Regions from separate parts of the Kitasatospora brasiliensis genome, predicted to be linked through region 3. Evidence: riboswitches for the same ligand, from Rfam matches in the RefSeq annotation. Region 3 holds a riboswitch; each other region holds the start of a gene.
The links. A riboswitch is a leader RNA that binds a small molecule or an ion and turns the genes downstream of it on or off. The one in region 3 is predicted to bind cobalamin.
Positions count from the first base shown of each region.

Region 1 (5,642 bases), on a different contig from region 3:
CTCGCCTCGGTGCCGGTCCGGGCCAGGTCGGAGCCGGTCGGGCCGGACGGGCCCGCGTGACCGGCGTTGCCCGAGTTACCGACTTTGCCGTCGTTGCCGTCGTTGATCACCGGCGCGGCACCGTCATCGCTGCCGGCGGGCGGGAGGGTCGCGGGGTGGCTGCCCTCGATGCCGGTCGGACTCGGGCTCGGCTTCGGCGAGCCGCTCGGGGAGGGCGAGCCGCCCGGCTCGGGCGTCCCCGCCTCCACCGGTCGGCTCAGCGTGCCGAAGGAGGTCCCGACCACGCCACCCAGCACCTGGGTGGAGGCCCGCACGTCCGAGCCCGGCTGCCCGCCCGCCGCGACGTTGAACCCGCCGTCCGGGTTCTGCTGCCCGGTCAGGAAGTCCCGGGCCCGCGCGATCGCCGTGCCGTACTTCCCGGCCCGCAGCGAGAGCGCCTGGACGGCCAGCGCCGCCGAGTTGGTGGAGTCGCCGGCCGCGCCGGGGAAGCCGCCGTCGGCGAGCTGCTTGCCCGCGATCCAGGTGACCGCGCGGTCCACCGCCTGCTTGGCGTTCGGGTCGTCTGTGAGCAGGTCGAGCGCCATCGCGGCGATCGCGGTGCTGTCCACGTCGGAGTCCCCGGTGGCCGGGATCAGGCTCGGCCAGGAGCCGTCGGGGTGCTGGAGGCCGCTCAGGTAGCGCACCGCCTCGGCGGCGTGGGCGGCGTCCCCGGCCCGCAGCTGGGCCATGATGCCGAGGGACTGGGAGAACACCGAGGTGGCGTACCGGTAGTTGCCCCGGTCGGCGCAGGCGGTGTCGGGAGCCCGGCCGCGCTCGGTGCAGACCATCGCGGCCAGGGCGGCGATCAGGTCCTGCCCGGCGAAGGCGCGCGGGTTGCGGCCGGTCACCTCGGCGAACAGCGCCGCCTTGCCGATCGAGCCGCCGCCGGCGAACTCGGTGCCCGCGCCCGTCCATTCGTTGACGCCGCGGCCGCCGCCGTCCTTGCCGCCGCGGTCGAAGAAGTCGGCGAGGCGGCGCAGCGCGGCGTCGTCCGTGCCGGTGGCGGCGAGCGCGAAGCCGGCGTCGATGGTGAGGCCGAAGTCGCCGAAGCCGGTGCCCGGGACGGACTCGTAGTAGTGGCCGTCCAGCAGTCGGGCCGGATCGGTGAGGTAGGCGCCGCCCTTGGCGAGGTCGGGCATCCGGCCGCCGGGCTGCGGGGTGGTGATGTCGTGGGTCAGCTCGGCGAGGTCGGTGCCGGCCAGGGCCAGGACGGCCTGTTCGGTGACGTAGCCGGCGGACTGGGTGGCCGTCGGGTCGGTGCCGAAGCCGCCGTCGGGCAGCTGCCGGGCGGCGAGCCAGCCGATGGCGGCCGTCCGGGCCTGGGCCCGGCCCGCCTGGCGCAGGGCCTGGGCGGCGAGGGCCGTGGTGTAGCTGTCGCCCGCGCCGGACGTGGGGTCCACCGGCAGCGCGCCGTCGGGCAGTTGGCGGCTCAGGATCCAGGCGTCGGAGCGCCCGGTCCGGTCGGCGGCGGTGCCGGTCCGGCGCAAGGCGAGGGAGGCCATGGCGCTGGTGCCCGGGTCGGCGTCGCAGGGCTCGCGGGGGCCGACGTAGACGGGGGAGAAGCCGCCGTCGGCGCACTGGGCGGAGAGCAGCCGGTCGACGGCGCTCTGCGGGACGGCGACGCCCGCGCGGGCGAGGGCGAGCAGGCCGAGGGTCTGGTTGACGGGCCAGGAGGCGCCCTCGAAGTCCCCGGCGGCGGCGCAGGCGCCGCCCCGGCCGGGGGCCTCACAGAGGTGGGAGGAGAGCGCGGCGATCAGGTCGTGGCCGCCGAAGTCGCTCGGGTTGCCGCCGGTGACCTCGGCGACCAGGGCGAGCAGCGCGGCGCCCCGGACGTCGGGGGCCGCGTCGGCGCCTGCGGGGAAGGCGAACTCCCCGGTGTGGGCGGCGAGGTAGGCGACGAGCTTGCGCAGGGTGTCGTCGTGCCCGCCGGCCGCCGCGAGCGCGAGGGCGGTGTTGGCGGTCGCGGCGTGGTCGAGGGTGCCCCAGTCGGGGTCGACCACGTGGTCGCCGTCGGTCAGCCGGCCGATCAGCCAGCGGGCGGCGGCGGGCAGGTCGCCCTGCGGCGGCTTCGGGGTGCCGGTGGGGGTCGTGGTCGGGGTGCCGGTCGGGGTCGGCGTGGCGCCGCCGCTCGGCGAGGGCGAGGCGCCGCCGGTGGCGCGGACCGACGCCGGGCTGAAGGTCGGCGCCCCGCTGGTGCCGCCGATGTCGGTGCCGCCGTACACCCAGGCCTCGACCTCGCCGGGCCCGGGCTTCTGGGACATCGCGCCGAGCGTGGCGTACTTCCAGGTGTCCTGTCCGGCCGGGGCGATCCAGTACGACCAGTACCCGGTGGCCTGCGGGGTGTTGACGCAGGCCTCCTTGTCGGGGGTCGGGTACTGGGTGCCGCCGTTGAACTCGGTGTTGCCGAGCCGGCAGATGAAGCCGGGGCCGTCATGGGCGGTGCCGGTGGTGGCGAACCCGGCGTTGTGCAGCAGGTTCATCCCGGTGGTGGGGTGGGCGTCGCACCCGCGCAGCACTCCGCCGCCGAAGGGGCCGAAGTCGACCGCGACGACGGCGCCGGAGGTGGCGGTGCACTGCTCCATCGGGTCCGCGTGCGCGGTCGCGGGCAGTGCCGCCAGGGCCAGGCTGCCCGCGGTCAGGGCGGTGGCCGCCGCCGGGGCGGCGGTGCCTCGCCGCCACCCGGTGGGACGGTGTCTGTGGACCGGCACGGAAACGACTCCCTGTGACTCCGGCGCCGGTCGCGGACACGCGGGTGCAGCAGGGCGCTCCCCGGAGCGGGGGCGTTCCGTACCGCGTCGCAGTCCTCGACGACGCTCGTGCGTATTCCGCGGTGCAGGCATTCCGGCTCGTCCGTCGCCACGAGCCGGAGGGGCTCGCCACGACGGGCACACGGTTGCGGGACAGCGCCGGAGTCGAACCGGCTTCCCCTGACAGCCACGGAGGAAAAACGCTTCATCAGACCACGCGCCCACCCGCAGGGTCAACGGTTCGTCATATCGCCTACGTCACGGCCGGTAGGGGCCGGAATGCGGTAACGTCCCGGCTCGGCCGAGCGGGGGAACCCGGTGCGAATCCGGGGCTGACGCGCAGCGGTGTACGGGGTGGTTCGTCCACCCCGCGAGCCCGAATGCCCGGCGGCCACACAGCTCTGCGGAAGTACGTCCACGCGATCCGGGCGTCGGCCGCCCCCGCGCCGGCGCACCTCCGTCGACGCACGGGCACGGTCGGAGCCCCCTACCCCAGGAGCCCTTCCCGTGACCACCGCCTCCCGTCTCACCGCTCGCCGCGGCCTCGCCGCCGCCGCCGTCCTGGCCGCCGCCGGCTGCGCGCTCGCCACCGCGATACCGGCCCAGGCCACCGCCACCCCCGCCCAGATCGCCACCTCCCGCGCCAACGGCGTCGCCTACCTGCGCACCCTCCAGGGCGCGGACGGCGGCTACGCGGGCAGCGGCCTGTCCAACGAGTGGGCGTTCAGCGCCTTCGCGGCCGCCGGTACCGCCGCCGCCGACATCACCCCGGGCGGCGACACCACCAAGAACGCCCGCCTGGTGTACCGCAACCAGCTCGCCGCGCCGACCTGGCCGAGCGCCAACCCGGTGGTCACCGACTACGAGCGCGGCATCCTCAACTCCTATGCGGCGGGCATCGATCCGGCCCGGGTCGGCCCCGGCCGCAACCTGGTCGCCGACGCGGTGTCCTACTGGCAGACCGCCGAGCCCGGCTACTACGGCTCGTCCGCCAACTTCAACGGCACCGTCTTCGCCCTGCTCGCCCTCGGCGGCGCCCGTACCCAGGCCGGCGCCCAGCGGGTGCCGCAGCCATTGCTGGACCTCTCGGTCGCCGCGGTGCGCGCCAACCAGCACACCGACGGCGGCTGGAACTACAGCAAGGCCGCGGGCGACCCGACCGCGCTCGGCCAGCCCGGCGACATCGACATGACCGGCGCCGCGATGGCCTCGCTCTGCGCGGCCGGGGTGCCCAACACCGACCCGGCCGTGGTCGCGGCCAAGACCTTCCTGAAGAACAACTTCAACCCGCTGAACGGCGCCTTCAAGGCGATGTACGGGATCAACACCGACTCCAACGGCTGGGCGGTGTCCGGGCTCAACGCCTGCGGCATCAACCCGCAGGGCCCGGACTTCAACCCGTCGGCCTCCAGCAAGACCCCGGTGGACTTCCTGATCGCCCAGCAGTTCAACCCCGGCGGCGGCTTCCGCTACCAGCCCACCGACACCTCCCCCAGTGCCTACGCCTCGGTGGACGGGCTGCGCGCCGTCGCCGGCGGCGGCTTCACGGCCGCGCCGCCCACCCCGGTCACCGCGGGCGAGCCGCGCTGGGCCGCCACCACTGCCTTCACCCCGGGTACGGCCGCCCGGCTCGCCTTGGTCGTCGACGACGGCACCGGCAAGCCGCGTGCCTGCGCGGTGACCATCACCCCGACCGGCACCACCGCCACCCTCGGCGACGTGCTCGACGCGGCCGCCGGCGCGACGCCGTCCGGCTGCGTCGGCGCCGTCACCCCGGCGAGCGGCAGCGGTGCCGTCACCTCGCTCAACGGCGTTGCCAACGCGGGCACTTCGAGCTGGAAGCTGTCGGTCGACGGCGGCGCCGCGACGGCCGCGGCCCGCTCGGCCGCGATCAACCTCGGCGACACGGTCTCGCTGCGCTACGGCAGCTGACCCCGCCCGCCGACGAACGGCCCCCGGACACTCGTCCGGGGGCCGTTCGTCATGCGTCCAGGACGAGTTGGAGAAGCTCGCGCAGTGACTCGCGCTGGTCGGCGCTCAGCCGGGCCAGCGGATCGCCGGTGAACGGCATCCGGGCCCGCAGGTCGGCGACGACCTCGCGCCCGGCGGCGGTGGCGGCGACGTGCTTCACGCGGCGGTCGCCCGGGTCGACGCTGCGCTCGACCAGGCCCCGGGACTCCAGCCGGTCGACGATCACCGTCACATTGGACGGCTCCGCGTGCAGCTTCTCGGCGATCCGGCGGGTCGGGACCGGCGCTTCGGCGGCCAGCAGCGCCTTGGCCTGCGACGCGGTGAGGTCGTGGACCGCGGCGGCCGCCTCGGACTCCCGGCCGTAGCGGCGGTTGATCGCCGCGAAGAGTCCGACGATCTCCTGGGTGAGGTCATCCGATGGGTGGGGCATGGCCACCAGGGTATCGAGGTGCTTGACAGGCTGAAATATCAGGCCACATAGTTATGGACCATATTGGTTATGGTCCATAAACATATGGAGTCCAGCACGATGAGCGACAAGACCGTCCTGATCACCGGCACCTCCTCCGGCATCGGCCTGGCCACCGCCGTCGCCGCCGCGCGCGGCGGCTGGCAGGTGATCGCCACCATGCGCAACACCGCGAAGGCCGGCCCACTGCTGGCCGCCGCCGAGCAGGCCGGGGTCAGCGTCGACGTCCGGGCCCTGGACGTGACCGACCCGGCCTCGATCGAGGCCTGCCTGGCCGGCGTCGACCGGCTGGACGCGCTGGTCAACAACGCCGGGGCGGGCCACGTCGGCACCCTGGAGCAGGAGGGCGTGGAGGACGTCCGCGCCGTGATGGAGGTCAACTTCTTCGGGGTGCTGAACGTCACCAAGGCCGCCCT
Region 1 covers NZ_JAUOOW010000001.1:67,289-72,930, forward strand. The annotation lists gene QWJ13_RS00270 (prenyltransferase/squalene oxidase repeat-containing protein) at 1-2,747, opposite strand, end outside; cobalamin riboswitch at 2,854-2,991, opposite strand; cobalamin riboswitch at 3,095-3,172, shown strand; gene QWJ13_RS00275 (prenyltransferase/squalene oxidase repeat-containing protein) at 3,294-4,718, shown strand; gene QWJ13_RS00280 (MarR family winged helix-turn-helix transcriptional regulator) at 4,768-5,187, opposite strand; gene QWJ13_RS00285 (SDR family oxidoreductase) at 5,287-5,642, shown strand, end outside.
Region 1: linked by a shared signal. The riboswitch ahead of QWJ13_RS00270 (prenyltransferase/squalene oxidase repeat-containing protein) and the one ahead of QWJ13_RS21205 (ribonucleoside-diphosphate reductase subunit alpha) in region 3 are both predicted to bind cobalamin.

Region 2 (5,642 bases), on a different contig from region 3:
CCCCCACCGCGCAGGACGCCTTCCTCGAAGCCGCCGCCGGCCTCGCCGAACTGGACGCCGCCGGCCTCCACCGGCTCTTCCCCGCCGTCGACACCGAGGCCGTCCGCCGCTTCGACGCGGCCCTGCCGAAGGGCCTGTTCTGATGCTGCACACCCGCACCACCCCCGCCCAGCGCCGCCGCGCCCTGCGCGAACGCCTCGCCACCGGGCGGCTGTTGACGATGCCCGGGGCGATCAACCCGCTCTCCGCCCGACTCATCCAGGACCTCGGCTTCGAGGCCGCCTACCTCTCCGGCGCCGTCCTCGCCGCCGACCTCGGCCTGCCCGACATCGGCCTGACCACCTCCACCGAGGTCGCCGCCCGCGCCCAGCAGACCACCCGGGTCACCGACCTCCCGGTGCTGATCGACGCCGACACCGGCTTCGGCGAGCCGATGAACGCCGCCCGCACCGTCCAGCTGATGGAGGACGCGGGCCTGGCCGGGCTGCACCTGGAGGACCAGGTCAACCCCAAGCGCTGCGGCCACCTCGACGGCAAGACCCTCACCCCGCGCGAGGAGATGACCCGCCGGCTGCGCGCCGCCGTCGACGCCCGCCGCGACCCCGACTTCCTGCTGATGGCCCGCACCGACGCCCGCGGCGTCGAGGGCCTGCGCGCCGCCATCGACCGGGCCAAGGCCTACGTGGACGCCGGCGCCGACGCGATCTTCCCCGAAGCCCTCGCCGACGAGGCCGAGTTCGAGGCCTTCCGCAAGGCCGTCGACGTCCCGCTGCTGGCCAACATGACGGAGTTCGGCAAGACCCCGCTGCTCGACGCCCGCACGCTCTCGAACCTCGGCTACGACATCGCGCTCTACCCGGTCACCCTGCTGCGCCTGGCCATGGGCGCGGTGGAGGACGGGCTGCGCACCATCGCCGCCGAAGGCACCCAGGAACCGCTGCTGGAGCGCATGCAGCCGCGCTCCCGGCTGTACGAACTCCTCGGCTACGAGCGGTACTCGGCCTTCGACGCGGCCGTCTTCGACTTCACCCTCCCGCCCGGCACCTGACGCACCGGAGGCACCACCATGCCCAGCACCATGACCGAGATCCACCGCGGCCTCGCGGGTGTCGTCGTCGACACCACCGGGATCTCCACCGTCCTCCAGGAGTCCAACTCCCTCACCTACCGCGGCTATCCGGTCCAGGACCTGGCCGCCCACCGCTCCTTCGAGGAGGTCGCGTACCTGCTCTGGCACGGCGAACTCCCCGACCGGGCGCAGCTGTTGGAGTTCGAAGCCCGCGAGCGCGCCCTGCGCCCGCTCGACCGCACCGCCGCCGAGCTGCTCGCCAAGCTGCCCGAGACCTGCCACCCGATGGACGTGCTGCGCACCGCCGTCAGCTTCTTCGGCGCCGAGGACCCGGCCGAGGACGACGGCCGCCCGGCCCCCAACCTCACCAAGTCGCTCACCCTGCTGGCGAAGCTGCCCACCGTCGTGGCCGCCGACCAGCGCCGCCGCCGGGGCCTGGACCCGATCCCGCCGAGCCCTGACCTCGGCTACGCCGAGAACTTCTTCCGGATGTGCTTCGGCTCCGTCCCGGCGCCCGAGGTGGTCCGCTGCCTGGAGATCTCCCTGGTGCTCTACGCGGAGCACAGCTTCAACGCCTCCACCTTCACCGCCCGGGTGGTCACCTCCACCCTCTCCGACCTCTACAGCGCCGTCACCGCGGCGATCGGCGCCCTCAAGGGCCCGCTGCACGGCGGCGCCAACGAGGCGGTGATGCACATGCTGACGGAGATCGGGGAGCCCGCCCGCGCCGCCGACTGGCTGGACGAGGCCCTCGCCGCCAAGCGGAAGATCATGGGCTTCGGCCACCGCGTCTACAAGCACGGGGACTCCCGGGTGCCGATCATGCAGGCCGCCCTCGACGACCTGGTCGCCCGCACCACGGACCCGGAGGCCGCCCGGCTGGCCGCCCTGCACACCGCGCTGCGCGAGGCCGTGCTGGAGCGCAAGGGCATCCACCCCAACCTCGACTACCCGGCCGGCCTGGCCTACCACCTGATGGGTTTCGACACCCCCGTCTTCACCCCGATCTTCGTGCTGAGCCGGATCACCGGCTGGACCGCCCACATCACCGAGCAGCTCACCCACAACGCCCTGATCCGCCCGCTCGCCTCCTACCACGGCCCGGGCCGGCGGGCGGTGCCGGCCTCCGTGTGACGAACCACCCCGGGGCGGGTGCGGCACCACTGCCGCACCCGCCCCGATGCACGTCAACCGGCCCCGTCAGTCGGCCAGTTCGGCGCGCAGCAGCCGGGCTGCGCCGACCAGTCCCTCCAGCGAGGCCCGGGTCTCCGGCCAGCCGCGGGTCTTCAGCCCGCAGTCCGGGTTGACCCACAGGCGCTCCGCCGGGATCGCGGCCAGGCCCGCGCGCAGCAGCGAGACCACCTCCTCGGTGCTCGGGACGCGCGGGGAGTGGATGTCCCAGACGCCGGGGCCGACCTCCCGCGGGTAGCCCGCCTCGGCCAGTTCACCGGCCACCTCCATGTGCGAGCGGGTGGCCTCCAGGGAGATGACGTCCGCGTCCAGCTCGTCGATCGCCGTCATGATGGCGCCGAACTCGGCGTAGCACATGTGGGTGTGGATCTGGGTGTCCGCCCGGACGCCCGAAGTGGCCAGCCGGAACGCCTCGGTGGCCCACGCCAGGTACGCCGGGCGGGCGGCGGCGCGCAGCGGGAGGGTCTCGCGCAGCGCCGGCTCGTCGACCTGGACGACGGCAGCGCCCGCCGCTTCCAGGTCGGTGACCTCGTCGCGCAGGGCGAGGGCGACCTGCCGGGCGGTGTCGGCCAGCGGCTGGTCGTCGCGGACGAAGGACCAGGCGAGCATGGTGACCGGGCCGGTCAGCATGCCCTTGACCGGGCGCACGGTCAGGCCCTGGGCGTAGCCGAACCACTCGGTGGTCATCGGGTGCGGGCGGGAGATGTCGCCGGCCAGCACCGGCGGGCGCACGTACCGGGTGCCGTAGGACTGCACCCAGCCGTGCCGGGTGGCCAGGTAGCCGGTGAGCTGCTCGGCGAAGTACTGGACCATGTCGTTGCGCTCGGGCTCGCCGTGCACCAGGACGTCCAGCCCGGCCTTCTCCTGGTAGCCGATGACCTCGCGGACCTCGGCCTCCATCCGCTCCCGGTAGGCCGCCGCGTCGATCCTCCCGGCGGTCAGGTCGGCGCGGGCGGTGCGCAGTTCGGTGGTCTGCGGGAAGGAGCCGATGGTGGTGGTGGGCAGCAGCGGCAGGCCGAGCCGGGCCCGCTGGGCCTCCGTCCGCTGCGGGTAGGCCTGGGCGCGGCGGGTGTCCTCGGCGGTGACGGCGGCGGCGCGGGCACGCACCGCCGGGTCCCGGGTGATCGGCGAGGCCGCACGCGAGGCGAGGTCGGCGCGATTGGCGGCCAGTTCGGCGGTGACCGCGCCGATACCCTCGCGCAGGCCCCGGGCGAGCAGCACGGCCTCCCGCGCCTTCTGCTTGGCGAAGGCCAGCCAGCGCGCGATCTGCGGGTCGATGTCGCGTTCGGCGGCGGCGTCGATCGGCACGTGCAGCAGCGAGCAGGACGGCGCCACGTCGACCGTGTCCGCGAGGCCCAGCAGGGTGGCCAGGGTGGCGAGGGACTTCTCCAGGTCGTTGATCCAGATGTTGCGTCCGTCGATCACCCCCGCCACCAGGCGCTTGCCGGGCAGCCCGCCCACCGCGGCGAGGTCCGCCAGGTTCGCGGCGGCCGGGCCGGTGAAGTCCAGTGCCAGACCGTCGACCGGGGTCTTCGCCAGCACCGCCAGCGCCTCCCCGAGCCGGTCGAAGTAGCTCGCCACCAGCAGCTTGGGCCGCTCGGTGAGGGCGCCCAGCTCGCGGTAGGCGCGGGCGGCGGCGTTCAACTCGGCGGGGGTGCGGTCCTGCACCAGCGCGGGCTCGTCCAGCTGCACCCACTCGGCGCCGGCGTCCTTCAGCTCCGCGAGCAGTTCGGCGTAGACCGGCAGCAGCCGGTCCAGCAGGGTGATCGGCTGGAAGTCGGCGGCCACCCCGGGCGCCGGCTTGGCCAGCAGCAGGTAGGTCACCGGCCCGACCAACACCGGCCGGGCCCGGTGGCCGAGCGACAGCGCCTCCCGCAGCTCGCCCACCGCCTTGGACGGATCGGCGGCGAACACCGTGTCCGGCCCCAACTCCGGCACCAGGTAGTGGTAGTTGGTGTCGAACCACTTGGTCATCTCCAGCGGCGGCACCTGCTGGGTGCCGCGCGCCATCGCGAAGTACCCGTCCAGCTCGTCGGCGGCCACCGCCGCCCGGTGGCGCGGCGGGATCGCCCCGACCGCCACGCTCGTGTCGAGCACGTGGTCGTAGAGCGAGAAGTCACCGGTCGGGACTTCCTCGATCCCGGCCCCGGCGAGCTGCTGCCAGTTCGCCCGGCGCAGGTCGGCCGCGGTGGCCAGCAGATCCTCCGCCGTGACGGCGCCCTTCCAGTACCCCTCGATCGCCTTCTTCAACTCACGGTTGCGGCCCTGGCGGGGGTAACCGTGCACGGTGGCCGCGGCTGCGGACTTCGTGGTCAAGGGACTCTCCTTCGCGAGCCTGATTCCTCACATGACCGGTGACGGCCCGAGGACGCGAAGGGTTGACGGACCGGGCGGTCGCCCGCGCCCGTGCGCGGCCCCGCCTGGTGTGGTCGCCGACCCGCCCACGAGGTCACCGGATGGCCGCACGCGAACGGTCGCGTACGGGCAGTGGCAGGTCTTCGGACTCGCGGGCACGGCCGCCCTGGTTCCAGGGCGGACACCTACTGGCCGTCGCTTCCCAGACCCGTCCCGGGTCCAGTGCGTATGACGGCGGTCGTTCCCGCTCACCGCTGCGGGGCAGTCCCGGATTCCCACCGGGTTCCCTCTTGCGACGCGCCTGCCTGGCGGGCAGGGCGAACCAGCTGCCCCGCCAGCTTAGAGGCAAAACGACGGCGTGGAAGCGGAAATCTCGGAAGGCGTCTGCATGGTGAGACGGCTGGGCCGTGAGGGGCTGCCCGGCCCATCCGCCGCGGGACTGCCCCGGCCCGTCCGCCGAAGGGCTGTTCGGCCCGGCCGCGCGGGGTTATTCCGCCCGGCCGCGCGCCGCCGCGGCCCGACGGGCCCGGCGCTCCTGTGCCGCCCGGCCGCGCCGCTGGTCCTCGGCGCTCTCCAGGACCAGCTCAGGGACCTGGTGCGGCCGGCCCTCCGCGTCGACCGCCACGAAGACGAGTTGTGCCGTCGCCACCGTGGTGACGGGCCCGGTGAGGTTCCACCGCTCCGAGGTCACCATCACGGCCACGTCCATCGAGGTCCGTCCGACGTGCTCCACCCGGGCCGCGACGGTGAGCAGGTCCCCCGCCCGGACGGGCGCGAGGAAGGACATCTCCTCGACCGAGACGGTGACGGCGGGAACGCCGGCGTGCCGCCCGGCGGCGGCGGCCGCCGCGTCGTCGATCAGCTTCATCATCACGCCGCCGTGCACCGACCCGTAGAGGTTGGTGTCGTGGTCGCTCATGATGTGGGCCAGGGTCACCGCCGACTCGGCCGGAGTGCGGGAGACGATGGAGGGAGTGGTCACAGCGACGGCCCGCCCGTCATCGCCTCGTGGAGATCGTGGTCGGCG
Region 2 covers NZ_JAUOOW010000001.1:77,184-82,825, forward strand. The annotation lists gene QWJ13_RS00300 (MmgE/PrpD family protein) at 1-143, shown strand, start outside; gene prpB (methylisocitrate lyase) at 143-1,048, shown strand; gene QWJ13_RS00310 (bifunctional 2-methylcitrate synthase/citrate synthase) at 1,067-2,203, shown strand; gene metE (5-methyltetrahydropteroyltriglutamate--homocysteine S-methyltransferase) at 2,270-4,576, opposite strand; cobalamin riboswitch at 4,733-4,958, opposite strand; gene QWJ13_RS00320 (acyl-CoA thioesterase) at 5,103-5,597, opposite strand.
Region 2: linked by a shared signal. The riboswitch ahead of metE (5-methyltetrahydropteroyltriglutamate--homocysteine S-methyltransferase) and the one ahead of QWJ13_RS21205 (ribonucleoside-diphosphate reductase subunit alpha) in region 3 are both predicted to bind cobalamin.

Region 3 (5,642 bases):
ACCAGTACACGTAGGCGAACGCGCCGTAGAAGAACAGGCCCTCGACGCACGCCGCGAAGCAGATCAGGTTGAGCAGGAACGCCCGGCGATCTTCCTTCGTCTGGAGCGAGTCGATGTGGTCGACCGCGTTCATGTACTTGAAGCAGAACTGGGCCTTCTGGTGGATGGAGGGGATGTTCTCCACCGCGGCGAAGGCCGCGTTGCGGTCCTCCGGGTCGGGCAGGTAGGTGTCCAGCAGCGTCAGGTAGAACTGCACATGGACGGCCTCCTCGAACAGCTGGCGCGACAGGTACAGGCGCGCCTCCGGGGAGTTGATGTGCTTGTAGAGGCTCAGCACCACGTTGTTGGAGACGATCGAGTCACCCGTCGCGAAGAACGCGACCAGTCGCCCGATCAGGTGGCGCTCGCCCTCGTTGAGCTTCGCCAGGTCGGCGACGTCCGAGTGCAGGTCCACCTCCTCCACCGTCCAGGTGTTCTTGATGGCGTCCCGGTACCGGTCGTAGAACGACGGGTAGCGCATCGGGCGCAGGGTCAGCTCGAAGCCGGGGTCGAGCAGCATCTTCTGGCGGTCGTCGGACATTACTGGCAGGCCTCGCAGGACTCGGGGTTCTCCAGGGAGCAGGCGATGGCGGCTTCCTGCTCCGGGGTGAGGGAGGGGGTGTTCACGGGCACGGGCGCGGGCGCGGCGGCACGGGCGGCACCGGGCGCGGCCTGGGCGATGCGGGTGGCCGGGCGCGAACGCAGGTAGTAGGTGGTCTTGAGACCGACCTTCCACGCGTAGGCGTACATCGAGCTGAGCTTGCCGATGGTCGGCGCCGCCATGAACAGGTTCAGGGACTGGCTCTGGTCCAGGTACGGCATGCGCGCGGCGGCCAGGTCGATCAGCGCGCGCTGCGGCAGCTCCCAGGCGGTGCGGTACAGCGAACGGACCTCGGCGGGCAGCCAGTTGAGGTCCTGGACGGAGCCGTTGGCGTCGCGCAGGGCGTCGCGGGTCTGCTGGTCCCAGACGCCGAGCTCCTTGAGCTCGCGCACCAGGTACGGGTTGACCTGGAGGAACTCGCCGGAGAGGGTCTCGCGCTTGAACAGGTTGGACACCTGCGGCTCGATGCACTCGTACACGCCGGCGATGGAGGCGATCGTCGCGGTCGGCGCGATGGCCAGCAGCAGCGAGTTGCGCAGGCCGGTGACGGCGATGCGGGCGCGCAGCGCGTCCCACTTCTCGCCCCACTGGGGGGCCACGTCGAAGTGGTCGATGTGCAGTTCGCCGCGGGCGGCGCGGGTCTCGCCGTACGCCTCGTGGCGGCCGAGCTGCTCGGCGAGGTCGGCGGAGCGCTCGTAGGCGGTGAGCATGATGCGCTCGGCGATCAGGGTGGACAGGGCCTTCGCCTGGGCGGAGTCGAAGTCGATCCGCAGCTTGAAGAAGACGTCCTGGAGGCCCATCACGCCGAGGCCCACGGGGCGCCAGCGGGAGTTGGACGTCCCGGCCTCGCTGGTCGGGTAGAAGTTGATGTCCACCACGCGGTCGAGGAAGGTGACGGCGGTGCGCACGGTGGCGTCCAGCCGCTCCCAGTCCATCGCGCCCAGCAGGTCGTCGGCGGAGGCACCGGGGGCCACGTGGGCGCCGAGGTTGACCGAGCCCAGGTTGCAGACGGCGGTCTCGGAGTCGTCCGTGACCTCCAGGATCTCCGTGCACAGGTTGGAGGAGTGCACGGTGCGGCCCGGCAGCGCGGTCTGGTTGGCGGCGCGGTTGGAGGCGTCCTTGAAGGTCATCCAGCCGTTGCCGGTCTGCGCCAGGGTGCGCATCATGCGGGCGTACAGGGTCTGCGCGGGGATGGTGCGCACGGCCTTGCCGGCCAGCTCGGCCTTGCGGTAGGCCTCGTCGAACTCGGCGCCCCACAGGTCGACCAGCTCGGGGACGTCGGCCGGGGAGAACAGCGACCAGTCCTCGTTGGCGTTGACCCGGCGCATGAACTCGTCCGGGATCCAGTGGGCCAGGTTGAGGTTGTGGGTGCGGCGGGCCTCTTCGCCGGTGTTGTCGCGGAGCTCCAGGAACTCCTCGATGTCGGCGTGCCAGGTCTCCAGGTAGACGCAGGCCGCGCCCTTGCGGCGGCCGCCCTGGTTGACGGCGGCGACCGAGGAGTCGAGGGTGCGCAGGAACGGCACGATGCCGTTGGACTTGCCGTTGGTGCCGCGGATCAGGCTGCCGCGCGAGCGGATGCGCGAGTAGGACAGGCCGATGCCGCCGGCGTGCTTGGACAGGCGGGCGATCTGCGCGTAGCGGTTGTAGATCGAGTCCAGGTTGTCCAGCGGCGAGTCCAGCAGGTAGCAGCTGGACATCTGCGGGTGGCGGGTGCCGGAGTTGAAGAGCGTCGGCGAGGAGGTCAGGTACTCCAGGCGGCTCATCAGGCCGTACAGCTCGGAGACCTCGCGCACGGACTGCTCGTTGTCGCCGACCGCCAGGCCACAGGCGACGCGGAGCAGGAAGTGCTGCGGGGTCTCGATCACCTTGCGGGTGATCGGGTGGCGCAGCAGGTAGCGGGACTGCACGGTGCGCAGGCCGAAGTACTCGAACCGGTCGTCGCCGGCGGTGTCGATCAGCGCGTCCAGGGCGGCGGCGTGCTTGGCGACGAAGTCCGCGGTGGTGTCGCCGATCAGGCCCTCGGCGTGGCCGACGGCGATCGAGGCGGAGAAGGAGACCGAGCCCTGGCTGTTCGCCTCGTCGACGATCTCCAGCGCGAGCAGGCGGGCGGCCAGCTTCGAGTACTGCGGGTCCTCGGCGATCATCGACGCGGCGGCGTCCACGGCCAGCCCGCGCAGCTCGGCGAAGTCCGAGCCGGCGTGGCGGCCGCGCAGCGCGGCGGCGGCGACATGGCCGGGGTCGACCTCGGTGAGGTCGGTGCTGCGGTCGGTGAGCAGCCGCAGCAGGGCGCCGCCGGGGTCGGAGACCGTCGGGTCGGTGAAGGCGGTACCGGTGCCCTGGGTGGGCAGGGTGACTGAGGCGGCGGTGGTCAAGGCGCTCTCTCCTGGCGGCGATCGGCGGCGGTGATCGGGGGCCGCCGGGCCGTTCGGGGCAGGGGAGCACAGCGCGAACGCCAAAACGGCGTCGCGCGACGGTGACTCCCCGGCCCGCCCGCGAGGCCCGGAGGTGTACTGCTGATGCTGGCGCGGCCTCTGCGGGAGGGCCGTGGCGCAGGCTGTCGGCAGGTACTCGGACTCGCGGCACGGCTGCTGGAGCCGCTCGCACACCGCTGCGGGGCAGTCCCGGATTCGCACCGGGTTCCCCTGCGTCGACAGCAGTAGCGAGCATACATGTAGTGCCGCCAGCTTGCGGCGGCACCATATGTTGTGCCTGTCGTGTCGCGGGTGTGGGTGGGCCGGGTGGCCGGTCAGTGCTTCAGATAGACCTTGTACGTACTCGAATCGCCGGTCGGCGACGTGAATTGGGCGATCAGCCGGTACTGCCCGGAGGCCGTCAGGGCGTCGCTCAGGGCCCGGTCGGTGGCCTTCGGCGCGGTGCTGTCGAGGACGACCATGGAGAACCATCCGTCGCGGATCGCGGCCACGCTGCCGGCGTCCCCGTGGTGCTGCGCGCCGGCGGCGTCGCGGTACTCCGTGCCGGTGCGCGCGGAGACCCACTGCTCGGGCTTGGAGACGCCGCCGAGGTAGTACTCGGCGAGTCCGTCGACCTCGGTGAGGTAGTGGCCCTGGGGGTCCGTGTGGACCCGCAGGACGGCCAGCAGGCGGCCGGAGTCGGGGCCGTTCTGGTAGCGCAGCGCGGACTGCTCCAGGCCGAGGGCGAGCAGCGCGACCCAGACCAGGATGCCCAGCTGCGGGTGGCGGAAGTGGGCGCCGACCAGCCGGGTCAGGCCGACGCCGGCGAGCGGGGCGGCCAGCAGCGCGCCGTAGCCGAGGTGGCGGAACAGCGCGCCGGAGGTGCCGGTCCACAGGTGGGCGGCGGGGATCAGCAGGGCTGTGACGGTGAGCACGGTGCCGAGCAGGGCGCGCTGGCCCCGGCTGGTGGGCAACGGGTCCTGCTCCGGCGCGTCGTGCTCGTTCATCTGCTCGCGGCGCGCGTAGGCGATGGTGCCGGCCACCGCGAGGACGGTGAACAGGCCGGCCCACTGGAGCGTGTTGAGCAGGATCGAGCCGGCCGGGCCGGGGGCGTTGCCGCGCGAGGGCGACCAGCCGGCGAGCTTGCCGAGGGTGCCGTACGGGAGCAGCAGGACGAGGGTGCCGGCGCCCGCCAGCAGGGCGCGCAGGGCGGCCGGGCCGGTCCGCTGGTACGGCCGGGCACCGGCGAAGGCGAGGGCGACCAGGGCCGGGACGGCGAAGGCCGCGGAGTAGGCGACGGCGCAGGCCAGTGCCGCGGGTGGGGCGGCGAGCAGGGCCAGCGCCGGGTGGCGGCGGGCGGTGAACACCGTGGTCCAGGCCGCGAGGGCGACCAGCAGGAGGGCGAGGGACTCGGGCGCGGCGTAGAAGCCGACCACGACGGTGGACTGGAGGACGGCGTAGACGCCGATCGCGCAGATGGCGACGCGCTCGTTGAACAGCCGGCGGGTCAGGGAGTACAGCAGGACCGTGGTGATCAGCGCGAAGCCGAGGCTGAGCAGCCGGGTGCCCCAGATGCCGTCGGCGTTCGCGGCGGCGCCGGCCAGCGGCGGGTAGAGCCAGGGCGAGCCCTGGATCCGTTCGACCAGGTCGGTGGTGACGGGGGTGCCGTGCAGCAGGTGGTCGAGCTGCTGGCGGCCGGCGACCATGGTGGCGGCCTCGTCGGGGTGGGCGGCGGCCAGCAGGCGCAGCGACAGGGCGGCCTGGACGGTCAGTACGGCGCCCAGCAGGCCGCGGGCGATCCAGCGGCGGCGGGGGCTGGTGCTCGGGTCCCAGCCGATGGCGGGGACCTCGGGGATGGTGTACGGGGCGAGGGGTATGCCGTCGGGGTTCTCCACGGCGGCGGCCGTGCGGCGCGACTCGGGCTCGGGCGCGGGCGCGGGCGCGGGCGTGCGCTCGGTGCGGCGGGGCGCGGGAGAAGGCACGGGCGCGGGCGTGGGCTCCGGCTCGTCCACCGCGACGGCCGCGCGGGGCGGCTCGACGAACGCGGGCTCGGCCTCGGCCTCGGCCATCGACTCCCGGGCGGCCCGGCGGCGGGCGGCCCGGCCCTGCTCGATGAGGTTCGGCTCGGGCTCGGCGGCGCCCACAGCGGCGGCAGCGCCAGGGGCGGAGGCGGCGGCCGCGGCGGCCCGGCGGCGGGCGGCCCGGCCCTGGGCGATCGGGTCCGGCTGGGGCTCGGTCATCGGCTCGTGGGCGGCGCGGCCGGGCGGCTCGTGGGAGAAGTCGGACTCAGTGCTCATCGGGGATTCCGGATGTCGAAGCCGTAACGGGGGTCGGACACGCGCTGCTTGAACGCGGCGAGGGTGTCCGGGACGGCCTCGACCCGCCAGTCCGCCCGCTTGACGATGTTGAACCAGACGAAGCCGACGATGTCGTCGTGCGCCTCCAGTCCGGAGAACAGCTGGTCGATGTCCGCGCGCTGGCGCTTGCCCTGCTCGGAGGCGGTCTCGCTGATGAAGAAGGGCTTCTTGCAGAAGGCGCGGATCTCGGTCATGGTCGGCCCGTACAGCGTCTCGAAGGTCTTCGGCCCGGTC
Region 3 covers NZ_JAUOOW010000005.1:370,166-375,807, reverse strand. The annotation lists gene QWJ13_RS21210 (ribonucleotide-diphosphate reductase subunit beta) at 1-580, opposite strand, end outside; gene QWJ13_RS21205 (ribonucleoside-diphosphate reductase subunit alpha) at 580-2,988, opposite strand; cobalamin riboswitch at 3,183-3,337, opposite strand; gene QWJ13_RS21200 (ArnT family glycosyltransferase) at 3,387-5,348, opposite strand; gene QWJ13_RS21195 (glycoside hydrolase family 26 protein) at 5,345-5,642, opposite strand, start outside.

Region 4 (5,642 bases), on a different contig from region 3:
TCCTCCGGCGGCGGCAGCTGCGGCGGCTGCGCGGTGGTGCGCACCTCGCCGTCGGCGGCCCGGAGGTCGCCGTGGCTGGCCACCACGCGCAGCCGTTCGACGCCGCCCTGGCTGAGCGAGGCGGTGCCGGTGGACAGACCGCGGCCGGTGCGCAGCACCTCGGTGCGGACGGTGGCCGGGCCGGGCTCGGAGGCGGACAGGTAGTAACCGCTGATCGACACCGGGTCCGGGTGGTTCCCGTGCTCCAGCGACAGCGCGTGTCCGGCGACCGCGAGCAGCAGTCCGCCGTTCACCCCGCCGCCGATCTGCCAGCCGGCGCCGAGCTCGGCCTCGTAGCGGCCGGCCTCCTCGGGGTGCCTGGTCAGGGCGATGCCCTGGTCGAACTCGCTGCCGATCGCGGTGGTCATGTGGGGGGACCTGCCCTTCACGCGTGGTTCCGGACGTCAAGTTACTGTCAAGTAGGCCCCAACCTTACGCCGACCGGGTGAAACGCGAAACGGCCGCCGGAACCCTGTTTCGGGTTCCGGCGGCCGTTCTACGAGGCGCCTCGTTACCGGCGGATGCCGGGCTTCAGCTCCAGGAAGCGGGCGAGCATGCCGTTGACGAAGGCCGGGGAGTCGTCCGTGGAGAACTCCTTGGCGATCTCGACGGCCTCGTCCAGGACGACGGCGTCCGGGACGCCATCCTCCCAGATCAGCTCGTACGCGCCGAGCCGCAGGACGTTGCGGTCCACGATCGGCATCCGGTCGAGGGTCCAGCCCACGGCGTACTGCTCGATCAGGTCGTCGATGCGACGAGCGTGCTGGACGTACCCCTCGATGAGCTCCATGGTGTACTCACCGACCTGCGGGGTGCCCTCGTCGGGCTTGGGCTCGCGGGCGCGGGCCACCCAGTCGGCGAGGACCTGCTGCGGGTCGACCCCGCGGTGGTCGGCCTCGAAGAGGATCTGGAAGGCCCGGGTACGGGCCTTGCTGCGTGCGGCCGACACGGACTTACTTCACCCGGCCGAGGTAGCTGCCGTCGCGGGTGTCGACCTTGACCTTCTCGCCGGTGACGACGAAGAGCGGGACCTGGATCTCGGCACCGGTCTCCAGGGTGGCCGGCTTGGTGCCACCGGTGGAGCGGTCGCCCTGGACGCCCGGCTCGGTGTTGGCGATCTCCAGCTCGACCGAGGTCGGGAGCTCGATGTACAGGACGGCGCCCTCGTTGGTGGCGACCAGGGCCTCGAAGCCCTCCAGCAGGTACTTGGCGGCGTCGCCGACGACCTTCGGCTCGATGGTCAGCTGGTCGTAGGTGTCCATGTCCATGAACACGAAGTTCTCGCCGTCCTTGTACGAGAACTGCATGCCGCGCTTGTCGACATTGGCGGTCTCGACCTTGGTGCCCGCGTTGAAGGTCTTGTCGACGACCTTGCCGGTCAGGACCTCCTTCAGCTTGGTACGCACGAAGGCCGGGCCCTTGCCGGGCTTGACGTGCTGGAACTCGACGACGGTCCAGAGCTTGCCGCCCTCCAGCTTGAGGACCATGCCGTTCTTGAGATCGTTCGTGGAAGCCACGGGCGCACTAACTCCTGTATAGCTGTCAAGGAACCAAGGGGTGCGTCCTGCCGTCCGCGGCCCGGGGGCCGCGGTCACAGGGCGAGGAGCTCCTTGGTGGTGATGGTGAGCAGCTCGGGCCCGCCCTCCTCGGGGGGGCGCACGACGAGCGTGTCCTCGATCCGGACGCCGCCCTTGCCCGGGAGGTGGACTCCTGGGCCGACGGTGACCGGTACGCGGCTGTCCAGTTTACCCATGTCCGCCGGGCCGAGGCGCGGGGCCTCCCTCATCTCCAGCCCGATGCCGTGGCCCACCGGGTGCGGGGAGGCCTCGGTGTGGCCGGCCGCCTCCAGGACCTGCCGGGCGGCCCGGTCGGGTACGCACTGCTCCACCCCTGGTCCGAGCGCCTCCCGCCCGGCCCGCTGGGCCCGGAAGACCAGCCGGTGCAGCTCCACCTGCCAGGGCGCGGGGGCGGCGCCGATCACGAAGGTGCGAGCGGTGGAGACGCCGTAGCCGCGGTACTGGGCGCCCATCACCACGGTCAGGAAGTCGCCCTCCTCCACCCGGCGGTCGGTCGGCTGGTGGGCGGCCTGGCCGGAGTGGCTGCCGGTGCCGACCGAGACCGGGAACGCGGCCCGGTCGGCGCCGTGGTCGATCATCCGGCGCTCCAGCTCCATCGCCAGGTGCCGCTCGGTGCGGCCGACCAGGATCGACTCCAGCAGCTCGCCGAGCGCCTGGTCGGCGATCTCGGCGGCGATCCGCAGGTCGGCGATCTCGTGCTCGTCCTTGACCACCCGCAGCCGCTCGACCATCTGGCCGAGGTCCACCAGAGCGGCCCCCTCGATCCGGCCGCCGACCGCCCGGTGGCGGCTGACGGTCAGGTCGTGCTCCTCCACCGCCAGGCCCGACACCCCGGACAGCGCGGCGGCGGCCGCGGCGGCCAGCGCGGTGTCCGACCCGGCCGCCACCGGCAGCCGGGTGACGTCCGGGGCGATCAAGTGCTCCCCGGTGTCGTCCGGCGGAAGGTCGTCCGGCAGCGCGAGCAGGGCCCGCTCCCTGGTCAGCAGCAGGGTCGCCCCGCAGGGGGCGCAGCCCGTCAGGTACCGCACGTTCGCCGCGCGGGTGATCAGCGCCGCGTCGGCCCCGGCCGCACCGCAGTGCTCCCTCACCCGCTCCCGCCGCCCCGCGTACGCATCCGCCATGCGTCGAGCCTACGAACCCCCGGCCCGAACCGCCCGCCGAGCTCCCCCGCCGGAACCCCCGGTGACCCCGGCGCGCCCCCTGCGCCCCCCGCTCCGCCGCGTCTCAGGACTCCCCGGCGGGCGTCCAGCGCTTCTCGACCCGGGCGAGCTTCCAGTACCCGATCGCGATCGCCCAGACCACCACGAACAGCCCGGCGATCGCGTAGCCGACGTTGTCCAGCGAGATGTCCGCGATGAACCCGGTGACCGGGTCGGTCAGGTCGAGCTTCTCGTGCAGCACCCCGACCAGCTCGATGGTGCCGATGATGAAGGCCACCGCGATCGACAGACCGGTGATGGTCAGGTTGTAGTACACCTTCCGCACCGGGTTGGCGAAGGCCCACTGGTACGCGAAGTTCATGAACGTCCCGTCCAGGGTGTCGAACAGGCTCATCCCGGCCGCGAACAGCAACGGCAGGCAGACGATCGCGTACCAGGGCAGCCCCGAGGCCGCGCCCGAACCGGCCATCACCATCAGGGTGACCTCGGTCGCGGTGTCGAAGCCCAGGCCCAGCACCATCCCCACCGGGAACATCTGCCCCGGCCGGGTGATCGAGCGGGTCGCCCGGTTCAGCACCCGGGCCATGAAGCCCCGCGAGTCCAGGTGCGCCTCCAGCTCCTTCTCGTCGAACTGCCCGGCCCGCATCGCCCGGAACACCTTGAGGATGCCGAGCAGCGCCGCCAGGTTGAGCGCGCCGATCAGGTAGAGGAACACGCCGGAGGTGGTCGTCCCGACCACGCCGAGCCACTTGTGGGTGGTCGACTCGTCGTCCATCAGGGTGTTCGCCAGCTGCGCCCCGCCCGCCACCAGGGCGGCCATCAGCACCACCATCGAGGAGTGCCCGAGGGCGAACCAGAAGCCCACCGAGACCGGCCGCTTCCCGTCCGCCATCAGCTTGCGGGTGGTGTTGTCGATCACCGCGATGTGGTCGGCGTCGAAGGCGTGCCGCATGCCGAGGGTGTAGGCGGTGATGCCCAGGCCCACCCCGAAGACCTGGGTGCCGACCTCGTACTTCTCGGGTGCGACCAGGAAGATCAGGGTGCCGAAGGCCACCACGTGCATGGCCAGGATCACCCCCATCAGCCCGACCGTACGGACGGTGTCCTCGCGCCGCCACGCGAAGGTGGGCAGCACGGAGGGGGCCGGCTTGGCGCCGCCGGCCACGGTTTCGGGCAGGGTCATCTGCGGATCACGCTCCAGCACCTCGTGGAATACCTCGTGAGATGCCGTGGCCGGTCTCCTGGCTTACGGGACACCCGTACCCGCCTTCCCAGGCGCGAGGCGCCCAGTGGCTTCATGGGTACCGGCGACGCTCCTCCACGGGCGGAGGAACGACCCGATCACAGTGGCGAGGGCCGCTCCGGGCTGGGACCCCTGAGGGTCCGTCACCGGTCTTCCCGAGCACCACGGCGGGCAACACGGTAGGGGCCTCACCCGACCCGTGCAAGGCCCCAGACCTGCGCAGGTGTCCGGAATCACAGAACGCCGCCGGACGCGGACGCCCGCACGCGTCCCGTACATCCGGCCGACCCGATCTCCGGAAGGGCGCGCCGCCGCCGGGCCCGATGAGTACGATCATGGTGTGCCGTCCCACCCCCACGTCTGGCCCGCCGACCGCTGGAACACCCGGCCGGTCAGGGCCCGCGTGCTGGCGGTCGCCCGCACCCTCACCTCGGCCACCCGGGTCCTGGACGTCCTCACCCTGCTGAGCCCGGACGGCGTCGAGCGGTACTTCACCGTCAACCCCGGCTCCGCCTTCGCCGACCGCGCCCTGGACGAGTACCTGCACGGCCTGCCCGGCTTCACCGTGCTGGACTGGGAGGACGCCGTCCGCCGCCGCTTCGACCTGGCCGTCGCCTGCGCCGTCCACTCCTCCATGCACCGCCTGGACGCCCGCCTCGTCGTCCTCCCGCACGGCGCCGGCTACAACCGCCTGGTCACCGAGTCCACCGGCGACGCGGTCAGCGCCGCCGGCCTGTCCCGGAACGAACTCACCCACCGCGGACGGGTGTTCGTGGACGTCCTCGGCCTCTCCCACCCCGAGCAACTGGACCGGCTGCGGGTCTCCTGCCCCGAGGCGCTGGACGTCGCCCGGGTGGTCGGCGACCCGTGCTTCGACCGGATGCTCGCCAGCCGGCGCTCCCGGGACGGCTACCGCGCCGCCCTCGGCGCCGTCGACGGGCGGCGGCTCGTCGTCGTCAACTCCACCTGGAGCGAGCACTCGTTATTCGGCCGCCGCCCCGACCTCCCCCAGCGGCTGGTCCGCCGGCTGCCCGCCGACGAGTACACCGTCGCCGTGGTGCTGCACCCCAACATCTGGAGCCGGCACGACCCCGAGGCCCTGCTCGACGGCGCCCGCCGGATGGGCCTGCGCCTGATCCCGCCCCACCAGGGCTGGCAGACCGCCCTGGTCGCCGCCGACCTCCTGATCGGCGACCACGGCTCGGTCTCCTTCTACGGCGCCGCCCTGGAGCGCCCCACCGTGCTGGTCGCCACCGGCGCCGCCGAACTCGACCCGCGCTCCCCCAGCTACGACTTCGGCCAGAACGCGCCCGTCCTCGACCCCGACGGCGACCTCGCCGCCCAGGTCGAACGGGCCCTCGCCCAGGACCCGGCCGCCCTGCGCGGGATCACCGACCGCTCCCTCGCCCACCGCGGCGAATCCGCCCGGCTGCTGCGCCCGCTGCTCTACTCCTTCCTGGACCGGTTGGACGAACCCGCGGACGAGCCGGCCCTGCCGCCCTACCCCAAGCCCGCGCCGCACCCCGAGACCGCCGAGCGGCCCACCGCGTACGACGTCGAGGGCAAGAGCGAGGGGACGGAGGTGAGCCTGCGGCGCTACCCCTTCGACCCGAACGACCACAC
Region 4 covers NZ_JAUOOW010000001.1:573,240-578,881, forward strand. The annotation lists gene QWJ13_RS02565 (thioesterase family protein) at 1-407, opposite strand, end outside; gene nusB (transcription antitermination factor NusB) at 551-988, opposite strand; gene efp (elongation factor P) at 993-1,556, opposite strand; gene QWJ13_RS02580 (M24 family metallopeptidase) at 1,631-2,737, opposite strand; gene nicT (Nickel transporter NicT) at 2,841-3,959, opposite strand; cobalamin riboswitch at 3,991-4,201, opposite strand; gene QWJ13_RS02590 (hypothetical protein) at 4,360-5,642, shown strand, end outside.
Region 4: linked by a shared signal. The riboswitch ahead of nicT (Nickel transporter NicT) and the one ahead of QWJ13_RS21205 (ribonucleoside-diphosphate reductase subunit alpha) in region 3 are both predicted to bind cobalamin.